DNA from 3 places in the Bacillus sp. ISL-75 genome. Region 2 is predicted to be linked to each of the others. Evidence: predicted binding sites of a transcription regulator. Region 2 holds the regulator's gene; each other region holds the start of a gene.

Region 1 (7,997 bases), on a different contig from region 2:
CGCAAAACGGAAATGTTGATATCGGTCCCACTGTGCATAACAGCCATACTGCTAATAGTAAATTTGTCGGAGCAAATTTTTCTTTAGGTGATTTTTCACCTGCTTCTTCTCTTATGAACTCAGGTAATATAGATACAGATATTAGTGATCAGGATCAAATAGCTAACCCTTCTATGCCTATTGCCAATCAACTTTAAAGGAGTAGTAAGATGGATATAGAAAAAATGAGAAAATGGCTAGAGATTACAAATGAGTATAGAGAGAGCAATTTTTGGTCTAGTGTACTTAAGCAAAAACATCCTGATGAATTTTTTAGAGAAGCGGTATGTAATCCAAAATTTGATTTATATCAAAATGAACATTATTATTTTATTATTGTTGAAATACCTGGAGTAAATCAAGAAGATCTTTCAATTAACTTAATCACAAATACACATTTAAAAATTAATGGCAGAATAAAGCCGGTTCTACCATTTGAAATGGAAATGAAAAGAGAGCGAATCTATGGTGATTTTGAACGCGTCATTGAACTTCCAGAACCAACAAATGCACATTTAATGCAAACACAAATTTATAATGGACTACTTCATATATCCTATCCTCGAAAAAGTGTGTTGAATAATTTTCAATAGAAAGAAAAGAATATAGTCAAAAAAAAAACGCAGTGAACTCACAAGCGTTTTTTCTTGTTTTATTAATGGTGATGATGTACGCCCATTGTTGGGTTGGTAATTAGCCATTCTTCTTTTGGTAATTGGAAATATTGAATCCAGATATTATTTAAGGTCGGATCATTTTTATCAAGAATAAAGTCAATTTCTTTATCACTTGTAACCACCACATCATTTTCTGTTAGAGTATCAAGCTTTAAATCATAATGGGCGTGGTCCCCGTGGATACTTGTCACATATACTCGAAACAATTTCCCTTGTGCCTCTTCTTGTTCCATCATTTTCTTCAATGCTTTTGCTGCATTCCGATTAACTTTTACCTTCATTTTTTGCTCTCCTCTATCTATGTATTCCTTTATATTATCCCACTTTAAATCCAAAATAGACAATGTTTAGCTTTGAAACAACAAAAGACATAAATGCACTTTTTGTAAAATCAACTTACCTAATTTTTCCTAGGAAGGGATTTTAAAACCTTAACAAATTTGTCACAATTTAATCCAAAAACCTATATTAACATCACAGCAAAGTTGTTAATATAGATTTTAGGAAATACCTATAGACTAATTAATATTAAATAATAATTAATTTAAATTAATCCATCTCTAACAAAGAAGAAAGGAATTAGTCTGGTTTTATTTGTGAATGAATTCACGATAATCATATCAAAAAATGAACATTCTAGAAGGGAGAAATATTCATGTTTAAAAAAAGCTACATCATTCCACTGTTAGCTTTAGTACCAACTTTACTTTTAAGCGGCTGTACGAATATGGTCGTCTTTGATCCAAAAGGCCCTGCCGCACGTGACATTCTAGAATTAATTAACTGGTCACTTATTTTTATGCTGTTAGTGGTTGTCGTTGTATTCGGTTTATTTGGATATATCATTTGGAAATATCGTGCGAAACCTGAAAATGCAGATTACGAACCGCCTGAAGAACACGGAAGTACAAAATTAGAGATTATTTGGACTGTCATTCCTATTCTGATTGTTATTGCTTTAACGATTCCTACTGTTAAAACAATCTATAAATTAGAGAAAGTACCTGCCGGGTATGAAAATAAAAAACCTATTACCATTAATGTAACATCAGCTGATTGGAAGTGGATTTTTAGCTATCCGGAACAAGGGATCGAGACAGTGAACTATGTGAATATTCCTGCTGGTACTCCGGTACAGTTTAAGTTAACCTCTGCTGGTACAATGCAATCCTTCTGGGTTCCTGCTTTAGGTGGTCAAAAGTATACTATGAACAAGATGGAGACAGAGTTGTATCTCACAGCAGACAAGCCTGGAGAATTTCTAGGTAGAAATACAAACTTTAACGGCAAGGGATATGCTGATATGGAATTTACAGTTGAAGCGAAATCCCCGCAAGCCTTTGAAAAATGGGTAAAGGAAGTCAAGGATACTGCCCCAAAGTTAACTGAAAAGAAATACAATCAACTTCTTAAGCCTACACACTTAGGTCGTGAAACATTCCTGGGAACTCATCTAGCCTGGGTAAATCATGCTGATATGAATTCTAAAACTTATACAAATCCTGAATTGTACGAAGTACATGGCGTCAAAGGAAAGATTTTTAAAGAGAAAGAAACAAATGGTCATTCCATGGACATGGATGGAATGGAAAGTATGGACATGGGCGAAAAATCAGATGGAGGTGAGCACAATGGGCATTAATTGGCATGACTTTTTTATCGTCGGCAACCCATTAATACTAGGTTCTCAGATTGCGATTCTATTAACAATGATAGGAATTGTAGCAGGGGTTACCTATTTAAAGAAATGGAAATGGCTTTGGAGAGAATGGTTGACAACCGTTGATCATAAACGGATTGGGATTATGTACATTCTTTCTGGTGTGCTGATGTTTTTCCGGGGAGGCGTAGACGGTCTTTTAATGAAGGCTCAAACCTCTCGTCCAGAGATGAAATTTTTAGATGCGCAGCATTACAATGAAATTTTTACCACACACGGTGTGATCATGATTTTGTTTGCGGCGATGCCATTATTAATTGGTTTAATGAACGTGGTGATTCCGCTGCAAATTGGTGCGCGTGACGTGGCATTCCCACAACTTAACGCTCTAAGCTTCTGGTTGTTCTTTAGTGGTGCCATGTTGTTTAATATTTCGTTTGTCATTGGCGGGTCCCCGGATGCAGGATGGACAGCCTACTTCCCTCTTGCAGGTAAAGAATTTACTCCTGGGATCGGAAATAACTATTACGCTATTGCCCTGCAAATTGCCGGGATTGGTACGTTAATGACAGGAATTAATTTTATCGTAACTATCTTAAAAATGAGAACTAAAGGCATGACACTAATGAAAATGCCAATGTTTACTTGGACTTCATTCATTGCATCGGTTATTATTGTGGCTTCCTTTCCAATTTTCACTGTTGCACTTGCCTTGATGACCTTTGACCGGATCTTTGGAACGCACTTCTTCACCTTAAGCGGTGGCGGTATGGATATGATGTGGGCCAACTTATTTTGGTTATGGGGTCACCCTGAAGTATATATCGTGGTTCTTCCAGCATTTGGGATGTTCTCTGAGGTTATTTCAACCTTTTCTAGAAAAATGCTGTTCGGTTATAAATCAATGGTCTTCTCCATTGTGGGAATTGCGTTTTTAAGTATGCTTGTTTGGGTTCACCACTTCTTTACGATGGGGGCCGGACCAGGAGTCAACTCTGTTTTCTCCATTACGACGATGATGATTGCTATTCCAACTGGTGTCAAAATATTTAACTGGTTATTCACGATGAGAAAAGGTCGAATCGAGTTTACAACAGCGATGCTGTGGGCGCTTGCGTTCATTCCTTGCTTTATCATTGGTGGTGTAACTGGGGTAATGCTTGCCATGGGTGCTGCAGATTATCAATATCACAATACCCTATTCCTTGTCGCTCATTTCCACTATGTGTTAATTCCTGGTGTTGTGTTTGCGGTGTTTGCCGGGTTATATTACTGGTGGCCAAAAATGTTCGGGCATATGCTAAATGAAAAAATTGGTAAAATTCATTTCTGGTTCTTTACGATTGGATTTAACTTAACGTTTATGCCTATGTTCTTCCTAGGCTTAGACGGTGCTGTCCGCCGTTCATACACGTATTCAGCTGAATCAGGCTATGCACCATTATTCATGTTATCTACCATTGGCGCAGTGATTTTAGCTATCGGCTTTGGTGCTCTTTGCTATAACATTTATTGGAGTGCACGCTATGCGGACCGAAATATTTCAAATGACCCTTGGAATGCAAGAACCTTAGAATGGGCTACTGCTTCACCACCTCCATTCTATAACTTTGCAAAATTACCTGAAGTGAAATCTGTTGATGCCTTCTGGTATATGAAAAAGGATAACGAAGGATTGACCCTGAAAGACGACGAAATTAAAGAAATCCATATGCCAAGTAATTCAGGTTTACCAATCTATATGGGGGTTATCTTTGGCATCGCCGGATTCTTCCTTGTCTTTGAATGGAAAATTGCGGCTCTTGTTGCCTCTGTTGGTATAATTATTGGATTAATCATTCGTTCGTTTGATTATAACGATGGCTTCCATGTTACTGTTGACGAAATAAAGGAAACGGAAAAAGCATGGCGTAACGTCGATAAAGGGGGGAACAGCCATGTCAGCTAATGTAAATACAGCCTTACCGCTCGAATATCAAACAGAACAGAACCGGATGAATATTCTAGGATTCTGGATTTTCCTAGGAGCTGAGATTGTCCTCTTTGGAACTCTCTTTGCGGTCTTTTCTGTTCTAAGTGCGAGGTACGCAGGTGGTCCCACACCAAAGGACCTTTTTGAAATAAAAGATGTGATGATTGAAACCATACTTCTTTTAACAAGTAGTTTTACTTGTGGTCTTGCGATCTATGAGATGCGCCGCCATAACCGTAATGGTCTATTATTATGGTTCATTATTACCCTTCTACTTGGTGCGGGTTTCGTATTCATGGAGATTACGGAGTTCATCCATTATGTGCACGAAGGAGCAACAATGCAAACTAGTGCTTTTCTATCTAGCTTCTTTGTTTTACTTGGTACTCATGGACTGCACGTGAGCATGGGTATCGGCTGGGCTACAATGGTGATTATTCAAATATTAAAAAGAGGTTTAACACCTGTTACTGCCCGTAAAACATTTATTATCGGTCTATATTGGCACTTTTTAGATGTTGTCTGGATTTTTATTTTCACATTTGTGTATTTAGCAAGGATGGTGGCATAAATGGCTAAAAATACCAAGGGGTTTCCGCTTACGCACGTGTTAGGTTTTATCATGTCATTGGTACTAACCTTTGCTGCACTTGGTGTGGCACTAAAAACCTCTCTTCCCTTTACAACCATCCTCTGGATTATAGGCTCTTTAGCTGTAATCCAAGCTGCCCTTCAATTATATATGTTCATGCATATGAACGAAGGGGAAGATGGTAAATCCCAAATCATCAACGTCATCTACGGCTTCTTCATTGCCTTCGTAACCGTTGCTGGATCCATTTGGGTCATGTCGTTTGGAATGTAATTAGAAAAGCGGAAGCACCTTTTTCAGGGGCGACAGGCATAAAACGAGCCGGCGTGAAGGTTGATTTTTACCTTCAGGACGGATTGGCTTATGACCCCCGAGCCCCTAGGTGCTGGAGCTGGACAGTTATCTAAGTTCAAGAACCAATACATTCTTATAATGAAATAGGGTGTCAGGCACCATGTGATAATTTCACATGGTGCCTGACACCCTTCTTTATTTTGGACTATTTTTTCTTTTGTTCCGAACTAATTGGTAGCCAATAAAAGCGATATAAAGCGGTATTGCTACGTATATGAAGTACGGAAAGCGGTGCTGTTCTTTTTTAAAGACAAGGTATATGGCGTATCCCAAAAATAGTGTGACGATAATTCCATATTTTGGCAGCGGGATATCCTTAAGGCTAGGAATTTTAATGGTACTAACCATCAAGTAGCACAGAATAAAAAAGGCAAAAGGAAGGATAATCGCTGGCATTTTCCCGTGGAACAAGGTAAGGAGTGTTAACAATCCCCCTGCGGCCGTTATTGGGACACCAGTAAAATACTTATTGGAAGATTTGACCGCATTAATATTAAACCGAGCTAACCGATAGGCACCGAATAAAGGAAATAGGCCAGAAATGGCCATACCAGCTACCCCAAACTCTGAGAAATACGAATAATATGCCATCATTGCTGGTGCCACCCCAAAGGTAACCACATCTGCTAAGGAGTCTAATTCTTTCCCCAATTCACTATCCACCCGTAACATTCTTGCAATTCGGCCATCCATGCTATCGAGCATCATCCCTATCAAAATTAAAATGGCTGCGTTTTTGTAATCCCCTTGCGCAGAATACATAATTGATAAAAATCCAAAAAATAAATTAGAAATCGTAAATAAATTAGGAATACTGTTTCTGATGATATGTATCACTCCATACTAATTAAGATAATCATGCAATACCCTTTTCTCGTTGTTTCTTCTTATTATAACGTTTCTCTTGGTAATATTGAAAAAACAAAATCGCCGTTGTAATCCAGAACCCACTTGCAAAATAGCCGCCGATTATATCGCTTGGATAATGGACACCTAAATAGATTCGGCTGATTCCGATTGCTAAAATCATTACCATGCTTACGGAGATTAACACACCTCTGCCAAACCTGCTTGGAATATGACGCCATAATAAAAACGAAAGAATACCATAATCCGTAAAAGCATTCATCGCATGTCCACTTGGAAAACTATAGCCTTCAATATCAATTAAACGATGGAAATCAGGACGGACTCTTTGAAAAAACTGCTTTAAGATAGCATTTAATATCGCCGATCCCGTGATTGCCGCAACAAACAATATTAATTCCAAGCGATGATGAAGTACTTTATAGAGAAAAAATAACAGAAAAAGACTAAGAACAATGACAAAAGGGGCAGAACCAATAAACGTAAAAAATTTCATCACAGTTGTAAGAACCAATGTTTCAGACCCTTGGACCATATCAATTACCGTACGGTCAAAATAGATGATTTTCTGATCACTTATCAATAAGGATATCAAACTAAAGCCAATTATGGAAACAGTACTAATACTAAAGGCAATAACAAGATACGTTTTTAAATTCATCAAATCAAACCTCTCAGGCAAAAAGGATTTGTGATTGTACGATAATAAGGTTCCCTTAGTTTAAGCCTTTACTGTCTATACTATCACTGAGACTTTGAAAAGTATCTCAAAAATGTATGTTCTTAGATAGGAATAATAATAAAAGGCAGAACTTTTTAGTCTGCCTTTTATTAGGCTTAAAATGAATTAATAATTATAAAGTCTCTGGTTCTTTTCTCAATGGTTCTGTGCTTTTGTCTTTTGAGAAAAACCAGCCTGCGGCAGCAATACCTACCAACACAACATAAAAGATTACTTTCCATCCCATTGAATGCGCAAATTCCTCGCTTAAAATAGCCAATGCTGGATGTGATAAGGTGTAAACTGCAAGCTTCACACCAACCCAGCCTACAATCGTAAAGGCAGCAATCTCTAGACCTGGACGTTTTTCTAAAAGCTTTACAAACTGATTTGCTGCAAACCTCATAATAATTAGACCAATAATCCCGCCGGCGAAAATAACTAAGAATTTACCACCATCCAGACCGCCGATATTAGGCAGTGGAGTGTCTGGTAAAGCAACCGCCATCGCGACAGCAGCAAGAATCGAATCAACCGCAAAAGCAATGTCAGCCACTTCAACTTTTAATACAGTCATCCAAAAGCTGCTTTTTTTTGATCCTTCCTTTTCCTCTTTATCCTCTGCTGCCTTCCCTTTGATTACCTTACGGAATATATGATTTCCAGCCATAAAAAGTAAATAAAGAGCCCCAATTGCTTGAACCTGCCATACATCAACAAGAAATGAAATCACGAACAAGGAAGCAAAGCGGAACACAAAGGCTCCGGCTAAACCATAAAATAAGGCCTTCTTACGTTTTTCCTCGGGTAATTGCTTAACCATAATTGCGAGTACTAAAGCGTTGTCTGCAGCTAACAGACCTTCTAATGCCACCAAGATCATTAACACCCAGCCGTATTCGAGTAACAGAGTTAAGTCCATGAATGTTTCCTCCTCAAAAGTTTGTTTTTTTTAATATACTCCCTTACGCCATAAAAATAGGCCTTTACTGGTTACAGTAAAGGCCTAAAAAAACACAAAAAGACCTTTACAGTAAAGTAAAGGTCTTGCTAACAACGTAAATGTTGCCAATAAAGCCGGAGAATTGAATTCTCGGAATGACGACTTTATTGTA
Region 2 (7,997 bases):
AAACCAGTAACTTGCTCAAGATAGCGTTTATTAAATTCAGCCACCATTGGATCATCTTCAACAATCATTACCCGGATCATTCTGGTCCCCCTCCCCATTATATGGTATATACACGGCAAAGACGGTCCCTTTTCCAGGCTTTGATGAAAGAATTAAATCCCCTTCCAACTTTTTAACCGCTTGCGACACAAGGTACAGCCCTAGACCTCTATTTTCACCGTTTGTGGAAAATCCTTTGTTGAAAATTTGGTTTTGTATTTCTTCATTCATCCCTGTTCCTGTATCTTTTACTTCGATAGTTAAAATATCATCACCATAATCAAATTCTACTGTTATTTTTTTGACTGGACAACCGGTCACAGCCACAATGGCATTATCAATTAAATTACCAACAATTGTAATCAATTTGTGTGTGACATCCGAATCTGCAGGTTGTGGCAGCGGTTGTTCACAGGAAACAGATAACTCAGTCCCTGATTCCCTTGCATAACTCAACTTTCCAATTAAAAAGCCAGCTAAAACAGGGTCCTTTATCTTTTTGGTAACCAAGCCAATTTCGTTATTACGATGATCAACCGTTTCATTGATGTATTCGACAACTTTTTCATAATAACCTGTATGGACCATCCCCAAAATCACATGAAGTTTATTCATAAACTCGTGTGCCTGGGCCCGAAGTGCATCGGCGTATGTTCTTACTCCTGTCAGTTCTTCAGCGAGTACCTGTATTTCTGTTTTGTCGCGAAAAGTAGCAATCGCGCCAACTACCTTATTCTCAACGATGACGGGTACTCGGTTGGTTAAAATGGTCATCCCATTTATATTCTGTTCTTCATCCAATTCAGGTTTACCTGTTTTTAATAAATCACTTAAGCGAGTAGATGACATATATTCTTCTATATTTGTCCCCATTGGGTTATCTTGCAGGCCTGCTTTATCAAACAGCTTTAAGGCTGCTCGATTGACAAGTGTTATGTTGGACTCTTGATCCACTGCCACAATTCCCTCACGCACCGATTGAAGCATCGCACTTCGTTCCTCTAATAATTTAGCAATCGCAAACGGCTCAAGCCCAAGTAAGATCTTTTTTATATATCTAGCTAAAATAACAGCCCCGAGAACACCGATTAAGATACCAATCATCGTCCCAATATAAATCCCCATTCTGCTCTTTTTGACGGCCTTTTCCACATTATCTAAAGATATCCCAACAGCCACGGCCCCGATCTGTTTCCCGGTTGCATCCTTAATTGGCGTAAAGAAGCGTAATGAAGGTCCAAGAGATCCCTTTGAAATAGATTGATGCTCTTTTCCTTTCAGGACAGGCCCTTCATCTCCACCCTTGAACGGTTTCCCTATCTCTTTACTATCAGGGTGGGATTTTCGGATCCCGTTCATATCCATCACAACAATAAAGTAAACGTTCGTGACCATTCTCATTTCATTGGCAAACGTTTGGATTTCCTTTTCATTCTGTTTTCTACTCATTGCATTAACAACAAGCGGACTATGAGCAACCATTCGAGCCACATTTCTTGCTTTCTCAGCCTGACCTTTTTCCGTCTCCTTAGCAATTCTCGAACTGATAAGTAAATCTGTTATCAATAGTGAAAAAGTAACCACCATACACACAAAGACAATAATTACCGACTGTAAACTCCATCTTCCCTTTCTCATATTTCCCTCCATCTTTGAGAAGGCGACAGGCACCATTCTGATTTCCACCTGATGACATACTAACCATCCAGGCTAGTAAACACAAAAAGCTGCAAAGCATTCTTAAGAAAATACTTTGCAGTCTTAGAAGCTTTCTTTAACTTAGGCTGGTCTGAGAGTTCATCGTCTCAGTTAACCATCCTTGCGAAGATGCCTTAACTTATGAGCAAAATGGCTCCTGCGATAATAGGGGTCAGGACCATCGCACTTTTTAATACGGGCTGCGGAGCAAGGGCTGTAAACTTAGCCCCGACATAGGAGCCAATCATCGTTCCTCCTACCACTTCAACTAACAGGGTTAAATTCAGGTATCCTTCGAAATAGTAGCCGATTCCTCCTGCTAAAGCGATCGGCAAAATAACGAGCATTGTTGTACCCACTGATTGTTTAAGCGAAAGTCCCATGATGACCAGCAATCCGATTTGAATGAACGGCGCAGCACCTATCCCAAATGTACCAGACAACAATCCGGTAACCAACCCGACAACTGCCGCTTTCTTAATGAGAAGCAGGTTGCCAGGGTTCACTTTTTTGTTGTTTACCTTTATTTTTTGAACAATAAATAAGCGGACAACCAAGATCACAGCCGACAAAAATAACATCCCCGCTGTCAACCAATGCAAAGAATGGATCGGAATCAAACTGGCTAGTTTTGAACCTAAATAGGAGGCAGCTGCCCCAAATCCGCCGACGATTAAACCGGTTTTAATTGAGATATTTCCTTGACGAAAATGACTGTAGGCACCTGACATGCTAGTAAACACCATCGCTGCTAGTGATGTCCCTAACGCCATATGTATTGGTACTCCAAAAATAACTGTTAAGATGGCAATAATAAAGCCAGAGCCGCCCGCCCCGACAAATCCTAATAAAATCCCAAGCACAAACATCGTCAGCACAATCGCCAACTTCATCCCCTCCGATTGCAAAACCCTAGATGTCCTTCTAGGAAATGTTTTATTACTTACCTAAGGACGGGGTCATATAGACTGATTTAAAAAAGAAAAAAAACTATCATTTATTATTGTACTAAAAATTTAAAAGGTATATCGGAATTATGCCCTAATTCCCAAAATTTGAAAGACTACCTCAACTAGATTGAGATAGTCCTCCCTTAAAAGCTAAATTTTGCTCGACCTAAACATGCACTGGTTGTTTTGCTTCTTCTAATGCTGATAGGCGCTGCTTAATTTCCTCAACATTGATAATTCTTTGGGCTACCCCTGTTTCCATTGCAGTATACGCAACCGCGGTTGCTACCTGTGCTGCGACCCGAGGGTCAAATGGATCTGGAATGACATAATCGGCATGGAGCTCATCCTCTGAAATTAAACCAGCAATTGCATAGACCGCAGCAAGCTTCATTTCCTCGTTGATTTCCTTGGCACGGACATCTAAGGCGCCGCGGAAAATGCCTGGGAAAGCAAGCACATTATTAACCTGGTTCGGAAAATCAGAACGTCCTGTACCCACTACAAGAGCTCCTGCTTCTTTTGCTACATCCGGCATAATTTCCGGTACCGGGTTGGCCATGGCAAAGATAATCGGGTCACGGTGCATAGCGCTAACCATTTCCTTTGTAACGGCCCCGGCTGCTGATACCCCCACAAACACATCGGCGTCAATAAGCGCATCCGCTAACGTTCCTTGTTTTTGCTCGCGATTTGTCATTTGCGCCATTTCATCTTTGAATCGATTCATTCCGAATGGACGGCCTTCATAAATAATTCCTTTTGTATCACATAAAATAACATCCTTCACGCCCATATGCAGCAGGAGCTTAACAATCGCTACTCCAGCTGAACCTGCTCCGTTTACTGCAACACGAATATCTTCAATTTTTTTATCCGCTAATTTTAACGCGTTGATTAGACCAGCGGCTGTTACAATCGCGGTTCCATGCTGGTCATCATGAAAAACAGGAATCTCGCAGGCTTTGCGGAGGCGGTCTTCAATTTCAAAGCATTGCGGCGCAGCAATATCCTCCAAGTTCACTCCGCCAAATGTTGGTTCTAGCAGCCTGACGGTTTCTACGATCTGGTCTGTGTCAGTGGTGGCCAAGCAAATGGGAAAGGCGTCAACATCTGCGAACGATTTGAATAACACGGCCTTTCCTTCCATCACAGGCATCGCAGCTTTTGGTCCAATGTTTCCAAGCCCCAGAACCGCTGTCCCATTGGATACAACTGCGACTAGATTGCCCTTTGAGGTATAATCATAGACTTTATTTTCGTCTGCATAAATTTCCAAACACGGCTCTGCCACACCAGGTGAATAGGCTAGGCTTAAATCTTTTGCATTATGTACTCCCACCTTAGAATAAATCCCAACCTTGCCTTGGTGTTCCTTGTGCATTTTTAATGCTTCATCTCGTAAAATTGACATTGAATTTCCCCCACTTCCGTTAGTAACCGCTTGCATTTCATCTACCTACATCTTAGTCCATAAGAAAGTATTTTTATAGATTATGTAATTAAAAAAAGCAGGGATTTAATCATACAAAAGGCCTTCCACAAATTTCGTGGAAAGCCTTTTTAACTAATTATTCTTCATCTATTTCCACCGTTGGATAATGCTTTAAAAAGTAGACTAGCGATTGAAGCTCCACTGCCAAGTCAATATGATGGACCCTTATTAATGGTGGAACATTTAATCTTGCTGGAGTGAAATTTAAGATTCCTTTTACATTCGCTTGGACCAGTCGATCGGTTATCATTTGTGCGGCAGGAGCCGGAACCGTTAATATCGCCACAGAAATATTAGTTTCTGATAAAACCTTCTCTAAATCATCCATAGGATGAACGGGTACCTCGCGAATCATGGTTCCCATTTTGTCGGGATCCACATCGAAGGCGCATTCTATTTTTGTGTTATTATTTTTTAAAAAGTTATAGTTTAAAAAGGCAGTCCCAAGATTTCCGACTCCTATTAAGGCAACCTTAGTTAATTCATCCTGATCTAAGGTCTTACGGAAGAAGGATATTAAGTAATTAACATTATACCCATAGCCCTTTTTCCCTAACGCACCGAAATATGAAAAGTCGCGGCGAATCGTTGCTGAGTCTACCTTTACTGCTTCACTCAATTCCGCTGAAGAGACCCTTTGCTTGCCGGAACTATGCAGGTTTTTTAGAAATCGATAATAGAGGGGCAGCCGTTTTGCTGTCGCCTGTGGTATTTTCGTTGTTTCATTACTCATAATCTCCCACACCCCATGAATGGTTTAGTTAAAAATTTATTTAACTCTTTCATCTCTTTTAAAATCACCGTTTTTACCGCCCGTTTTTTCGACAAGATACGTCGGGCCAATTACCATACCTTTATCAACGGCTTTACACATATCATAAACTGTTAAGGCACATGCGGATACGGCTGTTAACGCTTCCATTTCCACGCCTGTGCTCCCCTTCGTTTTAACGGCTGCAGCAATATATAATTGATAGTTCTCATCCTTATCCTGTTCCCAAGAGAAAGAAATATTAACACCTGTTAATGGAATCGGATGGCACATTGGAATAAAATCCCATGTCTTCTTTGCTGCCATGACAGCTGCTATCTGGGCCACTGCTAAGACATCGCCCTTCTTCATCTCATTATTAGTTATTTTATCATAAATTTCTTTACTAACGGTAATGCTGGAGTGAGCAAGCGCCGTACGTGCCGTTTCCGGCTTATCACTGACGTCGACCATTTTTGCTCTGCCTTCTTCATTAAAATGCGTAAATTCTGCCATATAAAAAATCCTCCCATCAAATCATACACTATTTTACCTTATATGTGTGTGAAACTTTGAACTAAATATTACATTTTTTGACGATTTAGGACCCTTACTCCGCTAATAAGGCGAGCAGTTTATTGCCGACATACCGGGAATAAGGTACACTAATCCTATGTAATAGAGGTGAATGAGAATGATTTTGCTACAGGTTAATCAATTACAAAAATATTATGGTGCTGACCTTATTTTATCGAATATTAAGCTCGAATTACAAACTCGGGACCGTGTTGCCCTTGTTGGACGCAATGGGGCGGGAAAATCGACATTATTGAAGATTATTGCCGGACACTTGTCGCATGATGGCGGAGAAATTATCAAGCCGAAAGAAGTGACAATTGGCTATTTAGCTCAAAATACTGGGTTAGAATCATCATTATCTATATGGGATGAAATGCTGACGGTTTTTGAACCGCTGCGATTGATGGAAAAACAACTCCGCACACTTGAAGAACAAATGGCTGATCCCCTCGTTTTTGAAGACAGTGGCAGGTACGAAAGAATCCTAAAAGAGTACGATCATCTTCAGGTGAAATTTAAAGAACAGGGAGGGTATCAATATGAGGCAGAGATGCGCTCCGTCCTTCATGGGCTGAATTTCCATGACAAATCCTTGATGATATCTAGTTTAAGCGGCGGGCAGAAAACTCGTCTAGCCCTTGGTAAACTCTTGTTAACCAGGCCTGATATCCTAATATTGGATGAGCCCACAAACCACCTTGATATTGATACGCTTTCCTGGCTGGAACAATATTTACAAAGTTATCATGGAGCGATTTTGATCGTTTCCCATGACCGCTATTTTTTAGATAAAGTTGTTACTCAAGTTTATGAAGTATCCCGTAAGCAAATCCAAAGGTTTTCAGGCAACTATAGTTCTTACCTTGATCAAAAGGCGGCAAATTATGAGCGTGATTTAAAGCTTTTCGAAAAACAACAGCAAGAGGTCACTGAACTCCAAGACTTTGTCAACCGGAATTTAGCGCGGGCATCGACAACCAAACGAGCCCAAAGCCGGCGTAAAAAGCTTGAAAAGATGGAGATGATGGATCGTCCATTAGGCGATGAAAAGTCTGCCTCCTTCTCGTTTGAAATTGAAAAACAAAGCGGAAATGATGTTTTAACAGTGGATTCACTCGCTGTTGGATACAAGGATGGTAAGGTTTCAGAGTCCATTTCTTTCCGGGCCTATAAAGGTGAAAGTATCGCATTGGTTGGACCGAATGGTATCGGCAAATCAACACTTTTAAAGACAATTATCAAAAAGTTGCCTGCACTTGAGGGAACCTTACTCTATGGGACAAACCTTCAGATTGGGTATTACGACCAGGAGCAAGCTGAATTGACCTCCAATAAGCGGGTCTTAAATGAACTCTGGGATGACTATCCACTAAAAAATGAAAAAGAAATACGTACGGTGCTCGGTAATTTCTTATTTTCTGGTGATGATGTCTTAAAAATAGTTTCCACCTTAAGCGGCGGTGAAAAAGCCCGTCTAGCTTTAGCTAAACTGATGTTGGAGAAAGCGAATGTCTTAATTTTGGACGAGCCTACCAACCACCTTGACTTAGATAGTAAGGAAGTTCTAGAGAATGCATTAATCGATTACCCGGGCACGATATTGTTTGTCTCACACGACAGGTATTTTATTAACCGGATTGCCACAAAGGTCTTAGAACTTAGTCGTCATGGAAGTACAGAATACCTCGGGGATTATGATTATTATTTAGAGAAGAAACTAGAACAGGAAGAACTTGCAGCACTAGCGCTAGCCGCAACAGCAAAAAGGGCAGCACAAACGGATGCTTTTGAAAAAAACTCTTATCAACAGGATAAGGAAAGTAAAAAACAAGAGCGTCAGCGCAAAAGGAAATTAGAAGAAATGGAACAACGAATTGAAGAGCTAGAAGAGCAAATTCAAGAATTCGAGCAGCAATTATGCGAACCAGACATTTTTCAAAATCACGAAAAAGTATTGGAAATCAACATAAAAAATGAAAAAGCAAAGTCTGAACTCGAGCACTTAATGGAAGAATGGGCGGAGCTGGCTGAATAACTAGAAAAGCGGAAACGCCCGTTTAGCAGCGTATGGACTGGAGCGCTTCGACTGAGATAAAGGAAACACGAGAGCGTTAGCGCATTCGTGCTTGACTTATCGTAGGGAGGAGAGCGAAGTCCACTAGCTGCTGGGCGTTGGAGCTAGACAATTATAAAAGTCCGAAGATAAATTTTCTTTTATATTTATGCAAAAACCAGGCATTGGCCTGGTTTTTTGTTTATTATGACATTTATCGACAAATTTTGATATGATGGCAATAATTCATTAAGTTATACACTTTTCCACATTCTTATTCACATTACAAACAGGACAGTTTCAATGTTATTTTTACTTTTCCACATTATCCACAACAAAGACCTTACTTATCCACATTATACACAGATAACACCCCACTTATCCACATTCACCAGTTTTTGATCTGCATTTTTATAAAATCTTATCAACAAA
Region 3 (7,997 bases), on a different contig from region 2:
CCAAAAAGAGAGAAAATCATTATTTTCTCCCTCAATTTGCAGCTATATTGTCTAAATAACTAATCCGCCATCCACACTTAAGATGGTTCCGTTAATATAATTCGCCTTATCTGAAGCCAAGAATACATATGCTGCGGCAATATCTTCTGGTTTGCCAAGCTTCCTAAGCGGAGTCTTTTCCTTCATATATTGAAGCACTTTATCTGGCACCGCTGCAGTCATACCTGTTTCAATGAAACCTGGAGCAACTGCATTGACTCGGATCCCCTTAGGGCCAAATTCTTTTGCCCAGCTTTTCGTCAGCCCAATGACGCCCGCCTTTGTCGCAGCATAATTCGTTTGACCAATATTCCCATATAAACCAACGACGGAAGATGCGTTAAGAATAACGCCCGACCCCTGCTTTAACATATTAGGAGCTACAGCCTTCGTGCATTTAAAAACACCTGATAGATTGACAGAAATGACTCTTTCCCAATCCGATTCCTCCATCTTTGTTAAAAAACCATCAAGTGTAATTCCGGCATTGTTAATTAAGATATCGATTCGGCCATGCTTACCTATTGTGGATTGAACCATTTCTTCTATCTGGGTGCTGTCCGTTACATCGACTTTATAAAATTCTACTTTTTCATGATTCAATTCTTCTAATGCAGATTTACCAGCCGACTCATCATAATCACAGATGACGACGTTTGCACCCTCTTGGAGAAATTGTTTAGCCGTTTCTTTTCCAATCCCCTGTGCACCACCTGTAATTAACACAACCTTTTCATTAAACTCCAAAATATATCACCTCGTTTTTTTCTTTTCAGAATAGACCTCTGCACAATCAGCATCCCTAGGCAAATGAGAAAAGAAATCCAAAACAAAAAAGTGGCAATGAAACTAGCCTTTGGACAAAATTAAATCCATTTTTACCCATATTATGATGGATTATCGGTAATTATCACTCTTGTTAAAATACTTTACAATTCGCAAGAAAGTGAGAAATTTGTCAAAAAATGAAGAAATGTATTTTAATAATTTTTAATCTTTCACCTTTTAAAATTTCGATGAAGTTAGTATGATAGATAGGTCAACAAAACAAATGTAGGAGGAAAAAAATGAGCACAGACTTTAATTTTTATGATATGTGGAAGGATCTTTATTCACACTCCAGTAAGTTATTCGATGAGAAAGTAAGCAATGATTTCCCTTCTCAAGGCATGGGACAGGTATTGGAGATGAATCTTCAATTAAAAAAAATGATTGATGAATCAACGTTAAAATATTTAGAATTTATGAATGTACCAACTCGAAATGACATTGCTAACATTTCTTCGCTGATTGTCAATGTCGATGCAAAAGTAGATGATTTAGAAGAAAGATTGGAAGAGAACTTGGATAACCAAGACCAAGAGTCATTTAAAGCAGAATTGTCGAATTTAAAAAAGGATATGAAGAATTTAGATCAAAAATTGAACCAAATCCTTAATGTGTTAAAAACACCAGAAAAAGCGAAATAGAAACGCATTACATAATGCATGTAAAACCAAGAAATTTAGTAAACTATCAGTATTATTTTTACAACTACAATAGATGGGGTGGACAACAATGACAGAATTAAAAGATAAAGTAGCAATCGTAACAGGCGGCAGCAGAGGAATCGGTGCATCAATTGCATTGGAACTGGCTAAAAATGGTGCGAAAGTTGTCATTAACTATAATATTCGTAAAGAACTAGCAGATAAAGTAGTCGCAGAAATAAATGAATTTGGCGGAGAAGCATACGCTGTTCAAGCAGATGTTTCTGAAAGTAATGAAGCAGCATACCTTGTACAAGAAACAATCAACCATTATGGCAAATTAGATATCCTGATTAATAATGCAGGAATTACAAGAGACAGCACGTTCAAAAAATTGAAAGAAGAAGATTGGAAAAAAGTAATTGATGTTAATTTAAACAGTGTTTTCAACAATACATCTGCGGCTTTACCTTATCTTCTTGAATCAGATGCAGGCCGCATCATCAACATTTCGTCTATTATTGGGCAAGCAGGCGGGTTTGGACAAACAAACTATGCTGCCGCAAAAGCAGGACTAATTGGATACACTAAATCTCTCGCTCTTGAACTTGCTAGAAGTAAAGTAACAGTTAATGCGATTTGCCCAGGATTTATTGGAACCGAGATGGTCCAAGCCATTCCTGAAAAAGTTCTTGCAGGAATCGTTGAAAAAGTACCACAAAAACGCTTAGGTAAACCAGAAGAAATCGCTCGTGGTGTTGTTTTCCTATGTAAAGATGGTGACTATATTACTGGTCAGCAATTAAATATTAACGGTGGACTTTACATGTAAGTGTCATGAATGTACAAACTTCTTTATATATTAAAAGAGTAAATAAATCATGTAAGGAGTGAACAATCATTAACGCTCAAATGCTAAAAGAATGGAATGAGATGCTAGAGGCTACACCTCAAAAGTATCAAGAGATGTACCAACGTGTAATAAGGGCATCTCAAGTGTTAACGACCGATGCCGAGCCCGAGGTAGCACCTACACCGAAGGAATTAGTTTGGACTAGAAATAAAGCAAAACTCTATCGGTATATATCTGATCAGCCAAAAAAACATAGAACCCCACTTCTATTCGTTTATGCTCTAATTAATAAGCCTTATATATTGGACCTTACCAAAGGTGGTAGTTTAATAGAATTTATGGTTGAACGTGGGTTTGATGTTTACCTTCTTGACTGGGGTACACCAGGTTACGAAGATAGACATATGAAACTGGATGATTATATTATGGACTATATACCACGTGCCGTTCGTAAAGTAATGAGAAGATCTAATGTTGAGGAAGTATCGATCCTTGGTTATTGCATGGGTGGAACGATCACGTCTGCATTTGCAGCATTACACCCTGAATTGCCAATCCGCAACCTCATCTTTATGACTAGTCCTTTTGATTTTGACAATAGCGGCGCATATGGTGCGATGTTAGATGAGCGATATTTTAATATTGATAAAGTGGTAGAAACCCTTGGTGTGATTCCACCAGAAATGATTGACTTTGGAAACAAAATGATCAATCCAATGGGAACCAACTTTGGACCATTTATTAGTCTTGTTGAGCGTGCTGACAATGAAAATTTCATAAAGAGCTTTAAACTACTGCGAAAATGGTTAAACGACGGAATTTTATTCCCTGGTGAAGCCTACCGTCAGTGGATTAGAGACTTTTATCAAAAAAACAAACTGATAAAAGGTGAAATGGTTATTCGTGGTCAAAAGGTCAAACTGGAAAATATCAAGGCAAATGTGCTCAACTTAGCTGGGAAAAACGACCTCATTGCCCCACCGCATCAAGTTGAAGCATTGATGAACAAGATTTCTAGTGAAGATAAACAATTTAAAGTTTTACCTGTCGGGCATACCTCCATTACTTATGGCAGTCAAGCAACAAAAATAACTTATCCAACCATTTCCGACTGGTTAGAAGAACGATCCAACTAATTATAGAGAAAGTCTAATCAATGAGGAATTTCTTTTACATTAGAAGAGTGTCCCGAAACACGTGGGGCACTCATTTTTTATTTTATCTAGTAGCAAACACTTCTGCGAGGAAAACAAGTTATTAGTAGTGGTAAAATTAATTATATGCAATTTTCAGAGAATTGACAAGAGATAAATAAATAAAATATTCTATTAATTCAGTAAATACTTTTATATGGCTTAATAGAGTGATTTGTCCTTTCTATTAATATATTGCCGAGATTTAAACTAAAGAATAAATCAATTAAAACTGGAAGATTCCTCCTGGTTTTTTTTCATCCGGTGCCCAAGTTATGGGGGTAGCAAAACAATTCGAAATCGCTCTTGTTCGATCGTTCTCCCCTCCCCTTCCTGTTAATCAACGCTGAACTGATTTTCCTCGCTCAACGGGCATCTTACTACTCTTTTGCTGTACCGACATAGAAAGAAAACCACAGTATCCAATACTGTGGCAGAATAAGCATTAACAACAATAATCATACGGATGCAGTGGAGGATTCGCAGGAATTGACCACTTTGGCTGCAAGGATGGATCCTTCCAATACCAGGCCCCTAATGCTTCTGCACAGGCATCAATTAAATGACTTTCCTCATCAATAAAAACAGGGAGCATAGTTAACTTTTGCTCACCAAGCCAGTTCCGAATCCAACTTCTCGCTAATAGATTTTGTTTGTAACTCAAAACATACTCCAATTCCCCTTGAGAGAGTCTTGAACCAATCACTGCACCTGGATGCACCTCCACGATCGTAATCGGATAATTAGGAGTTAGATTCCCTATTTCTCTACTAAGCTTTATTCCTCTTAGCGTAAGATACACCATTCGATTTAAAGTTGGCGGCATGATTGATCCAGGCTTCATCCCAAGAGAAATAATAAACTGTCTCAATTGTTTATCCCCTTGTCTATCACCCCCGCCGTCCTGATAAGATAAAGGTGCATCTATACCAATAACTACTTCATCTATTTGACTTTGAGCCTCTATTTCTTTTAAAATGTCCAGATCCCCAATATTGCTCATTAACTTAATGAAATTTAATTGACCATTTTGTAATTCAAATACCGTAAAAACAGTATCTTTATGATTACTTGGACCGGACAAATCAATCCCTATTACTCTCACCAGCAATCTTCTCTTTCTTTTGGGTTTACTAGAGTTAATACATCAAAGTTAATCATCTCCAAACCCTGAAAACCCGATCGATGCAGAGGAGAGAGCTTGGTCCCATTCTTGTTTTTGTTGTTTTTGCTGCAGTGATTTTAAGTCCGCACAAAGTCTCTTCACATCAACCTGCTGTTCGTAATGCCATTCAAGGGCAATCGATGTATACAATTCATTGAGCTGCGCATAAGAGAAATCCTTGGTTGAATCAATAACTTGCTGAATCTCTTCCTCTGAAAGAATTCGTGCGATATTCTTGTTTAATAGATACTGATAGCGAAGCTCCTTCGTCGGTACATGGATCTCATACGCTCGGTCAAACCGGCCGGAGCGGTTCATAAGGGCAGGATCAATTTTTTCAGGGTAATTCGTTGTCCCGATGATGAAGATTCCTTCCTTCGAGGTGGCACCATCTAAAATGTTCAGGAAGACGGACCGGACACTTGCTGGCATGGAATCAATATCTTCAATGACTAAAACCAATGGTGTCAATTTTAATACAGACGTAAAGACCTCTTTGATCGTATAGCTTGATGTAAATTCAGTGATCTGCCAATAAGCTACCGGAGCATTAATGCTGCTGGCGATTGATTTCACAAGAGTGGTCTTTCCATTACCAGGTTTTCCGTAGAGAAGAATTCCGCGTTTGTAGGGAATATCATACGTTTTGAAAAACTGACCGCTTTCAGAAAAGAATTCGTCAATCGATCGATAAATTTCTCTCTTTAAAGAATCCTCTAAAAATACATCTTCTCTTCTTACCAAAGTAGTAATACTATCAATCTCTGTTTCTACCCCATCTTCTGTATCCGTAAAAACAGTCACATAGTTTTTAATATAATCTCTTTTTCTTTTAAGAACATATTTCAAAAAGGTAACTAAGCAAGCATCATTTTTGGCAAAAATAAAATCCCGGGTCATTTCTCCGTCACTTTGAAAAATAACCAATCTGGCCAGCGCAACCTGATAATTCGAATAGTAAAAAAGACCGTTCGTGATCCTTGGTTTTACAATGAGCTCCATCGCTTTATCGGTATGGTTGGATGAGATCGTTTTGGTCTCGCCTTCTTTATAAATATGACAAATCAATTGTACTTCCGGAGACTCCTCTTTCAAGTCTTCCTCAAGAATGTCCCAAATCTCATTTGAGGTATCTTCATCCGAGTACATATGAAAATCAATTCCAACTTCGTCTATTAGTTTCTCCTGAAGTGTAGAAACAATTTTTGCATAGTCATAATAATACGGCAATGCCTTACGATCGATTTTATTAGTGTCAAACAGAACATTAGTTTTCATCTAGTTCTCCTTAGCGTTAGTAATTTCCCATTTATATATCATGATAGCATCTTTATCACTATTAGGTTAACCTAGTTTGCTTTATAAGACTATATACAACTTTTTTCCTGTTTAACTATTATCTACGTACCATTGCCCCCCTTTTAATAAGAACATTAGAAAACAATAATGATTGATTATCCTTATGCCGAAGCCACAGGTGTTCTCGACAGAAAGAGTAATCACCAAACTGGAAAATAACACATATGCATCCTTTTATTTGTATATAATGCAATAAGCCATTTTTTGGAAAAGCAAGGGAGGATGCCACAATACATGAATTTTCAACTAACTGATCATCAAATGCTCAAAATTATTAGGGATGGTCTAAAAACATCACAAGTTCCTAGACATATTCTTATAATCGGTGCAGGCATGGCTGGACTCGTCGCTGCCACTTTATTAAAGGAAGCGGGACATAAAGTCACCATCCTGGAAGCCAATGATCGAGTTGGAGGACGTGTTTACACCATAAGGGCCCCCTTTAGCAATAACTTATATTTCAATGTCGGACCCATGCGAATTCCCAAAAAACATCATTTAACCTTTGAATATATTAATAAATTCAAATTGCCTACAAATCTATTTATTAACCGGACCCCTAATGACCACATTTACGCAAATGGCATCAAAACACGTCTGAATGTATATGAAAAAAATCCAAGTATTTTAAAATACCCAGTTACTCCAAATGAAAGCGGGAAATCGTCGGAAGAACTTTTGTTTTCAGTCGTACAACCAATTATCAATTTTATTAACGAAGATCCTAAAAAGAATTGGCCTCTAATAGAAAAACAATATAGAAATCTCGCATTTGGTTCTTTCTTAAACTATTATTTTTCAATCGGTGCTAATGATATGATTGGTGTCCTTATTGATTTGGAAGCATATATGGGGATGACCTTTGTTGAAGTCATACGAGAACTCATCATCTTAACAGAAACTAAGAATTTTTATGAAATAACGGGTGGCATGGACCGATTGCCACAAGCATTCCTGCCGCAATTAAACGAGAATATTCTGTTCAACCAAAAGTTGATGAAAATATCTCAATTTCAAAACAGTGTAACAATTCATTGTAAGCACCAAAAAACCGATGAGAGTTTCAGTATAACCGGTGATCTTGCGATTATAACCATACCTTTTTCAACCTTACGATTTGTGAAAGTCGAACCATATGAGTCTTTTTCCTATTATAAAAGGACAGCGATTCGCGAACTCAATTATATGGCCTCAACAAAGATCGCTATCGAGTTTAAAAGTAGGTTTTGGGAAAAAGTAGGTCAATTGGGTGGTAAATCGATAACGGATCTGCCGATTCGATTTTCATATTACCCAAGTTATGGTATTGGCACCACCGGACCTGCGGTAGTTATCGCGAGCTATACATGGGCAGATGAGGCTTTAACATTGGAAAGCTTATCTGAAAAAGAGCTGATCCAATATGCGCTAATGAACTTGGCAGAAATTTTTGGGTATCAGGTTTATTCAGAATTCGTTACAGGGGCTTCTTTTAGTTGGAGTAAGAATCCTTTTTCATGCGGAGCTTTTACGTCATTTGAACCTGGACAGGATTTGGAGCTATACCCTTATATTTCTACACCTGAGGGAAGAGTGCACTTTGCTGGAGAACATACCTCACTTACCCACGGTTGGATACAAGGTGCAATTGAATCAGGAATACGAGTGGCAAACGAAGTGAATGACATACCAAAATAATTATGTAAAAAAGGCTGCGATGACAGCCTCTTATTTTTAAAAAAATAAATGAACAATCTAGGCTTTATAAGATTGACTCACTTCAACTTTTATTTTTTGTTTTTTTATCACTAATTACAAATAGACTTGCTAACATTCCTAAATTTCATCAAAAAAAGTCCATGACAGCTCACCATATTTTCAGGTAATATGCTTTGGAAGTGAATAATGAGAGGACAGCCGATTTCTCTTCAATCCTGAGT

What was found. The regulator Rex, encoded in region 2, represses fermentation and respiration genes when NADH is low (regulators of the CRP and FNR family bind a similar motif). The targets are predictions, from matches to a motif close to TTGTGAAATATTTCACAA.
Region 1: the regulator Rex is predicted to act here: its motif matches at 1,311-1,328, upstream of qoxA (cytochrome aa3 quinol oxidase subunit II).
Region 3: the regulator Rex is predicted to act here: its motif matches at 986-1,003, upstream of J7E63_RS10115 (polyhydroxyalkanoic acid synthase subunit PhaR).

Annotation. Positions count from the first base shown of each region.
Region 1 covers NZ_JAGGQX010000027.1:112,873-120,869, forward strand. Annotated here, with positions in the region: gene J7E63_RS13045 (spore germination protein) at 1-197, shown strand, start outside; gene J7E63_RS13050 (Hsp20/alpha crystallin family protein) at 210-632, shown strand; gene J7E63_RS13055 (iron-sulfur cluster assembly accessory protein) at 695-997, opposite strand; gene qoxA (cytochrome aa3 quinol oxidase subunit II) at 1,372-2,358, shown strand; gene qoxB (cytochrome aa3 quinol oxidase subunit I) at 2,348-4,324, shown strand; gene qoxC (cytochrome aa3 quinol oxidase subunit III) at 4,314-4,919, shown strand; gene qoxD (cytochrome aa3 quinol oxidase subunit IV) at 4,920-5,213, shown strand; gene pssA (CDP-diacylglycerol--serine O-phosphatidyltransferase) at 5,430-6,056, opposite strand; gene J7E63_RS13085 (phosphatase PAP2 family protein) at 6,151-6,822, opposite strand; gene J7E63_RS13090 (TerC family protein) at 7,016-7,804, opposite strand.
Region 2 covers NZ_JAGGQX010000051.1:30,089-38,085, forward strand. Annotated here, with positions in the region: gene J7E63_RS20055 (response regulator) at 1-80, opposite strand, end outside; gene dcuS (DcuS/MalK family sensor histidine kinase) at 58-1,677, opposite strand; gene J7E63_RS20065 (sulfite exporter TauE/SafE family protein) at 1,872-2,624, opposite strand; gene ystJ (NADP-dependent malic enzyme) at 2,854-4,101, opposite strand; gene J7E63_RS20075 (redox-sensing transcriptional repressor Rex) at 4,259-4,915, opposite strand; gene moaC (cyclic pyranopterin monophosphate synthase MoaC) at 4,952-5,449, opposite strand; gene J7E63_RS20085 (ABC-F family ATP-binding cassette domain-containing protein) at 5,628-7,547, shown strand.
Region 3 covers NZ_JAGGQX010000021.1:9,182-17,178, reverse strand. Annotated here, with positions in the region: gene fabG (3-oxoacyl-[acyl-carrier-protein] reductase) at 52-786, opposite strand; gene J7E63_RS10115 (polyhydroxyalkanoic acid synthase subunit PhaR) at 1,107-1,508, shown strand; gene J7E63_RS10110 (3-oxoacyl-ACP reductase) at 1,597-2,340, shown strand; gene phaC (class III poly(R)-hydroxyalkanoic acid synthase subunit PhaC) at 2,421-3,497, shown strand; gene J7E63_RS10100 (DUF429 domain-containing protein) at 4,000-4,659, opposite strand; gene J7E63_RS10095 (AAA family ATPase) at 4,708-5,997, opposite strand; gene J7E63_RS10090 (flavin monoamine oxidase family protein) at 6,313-7,755, shown strand.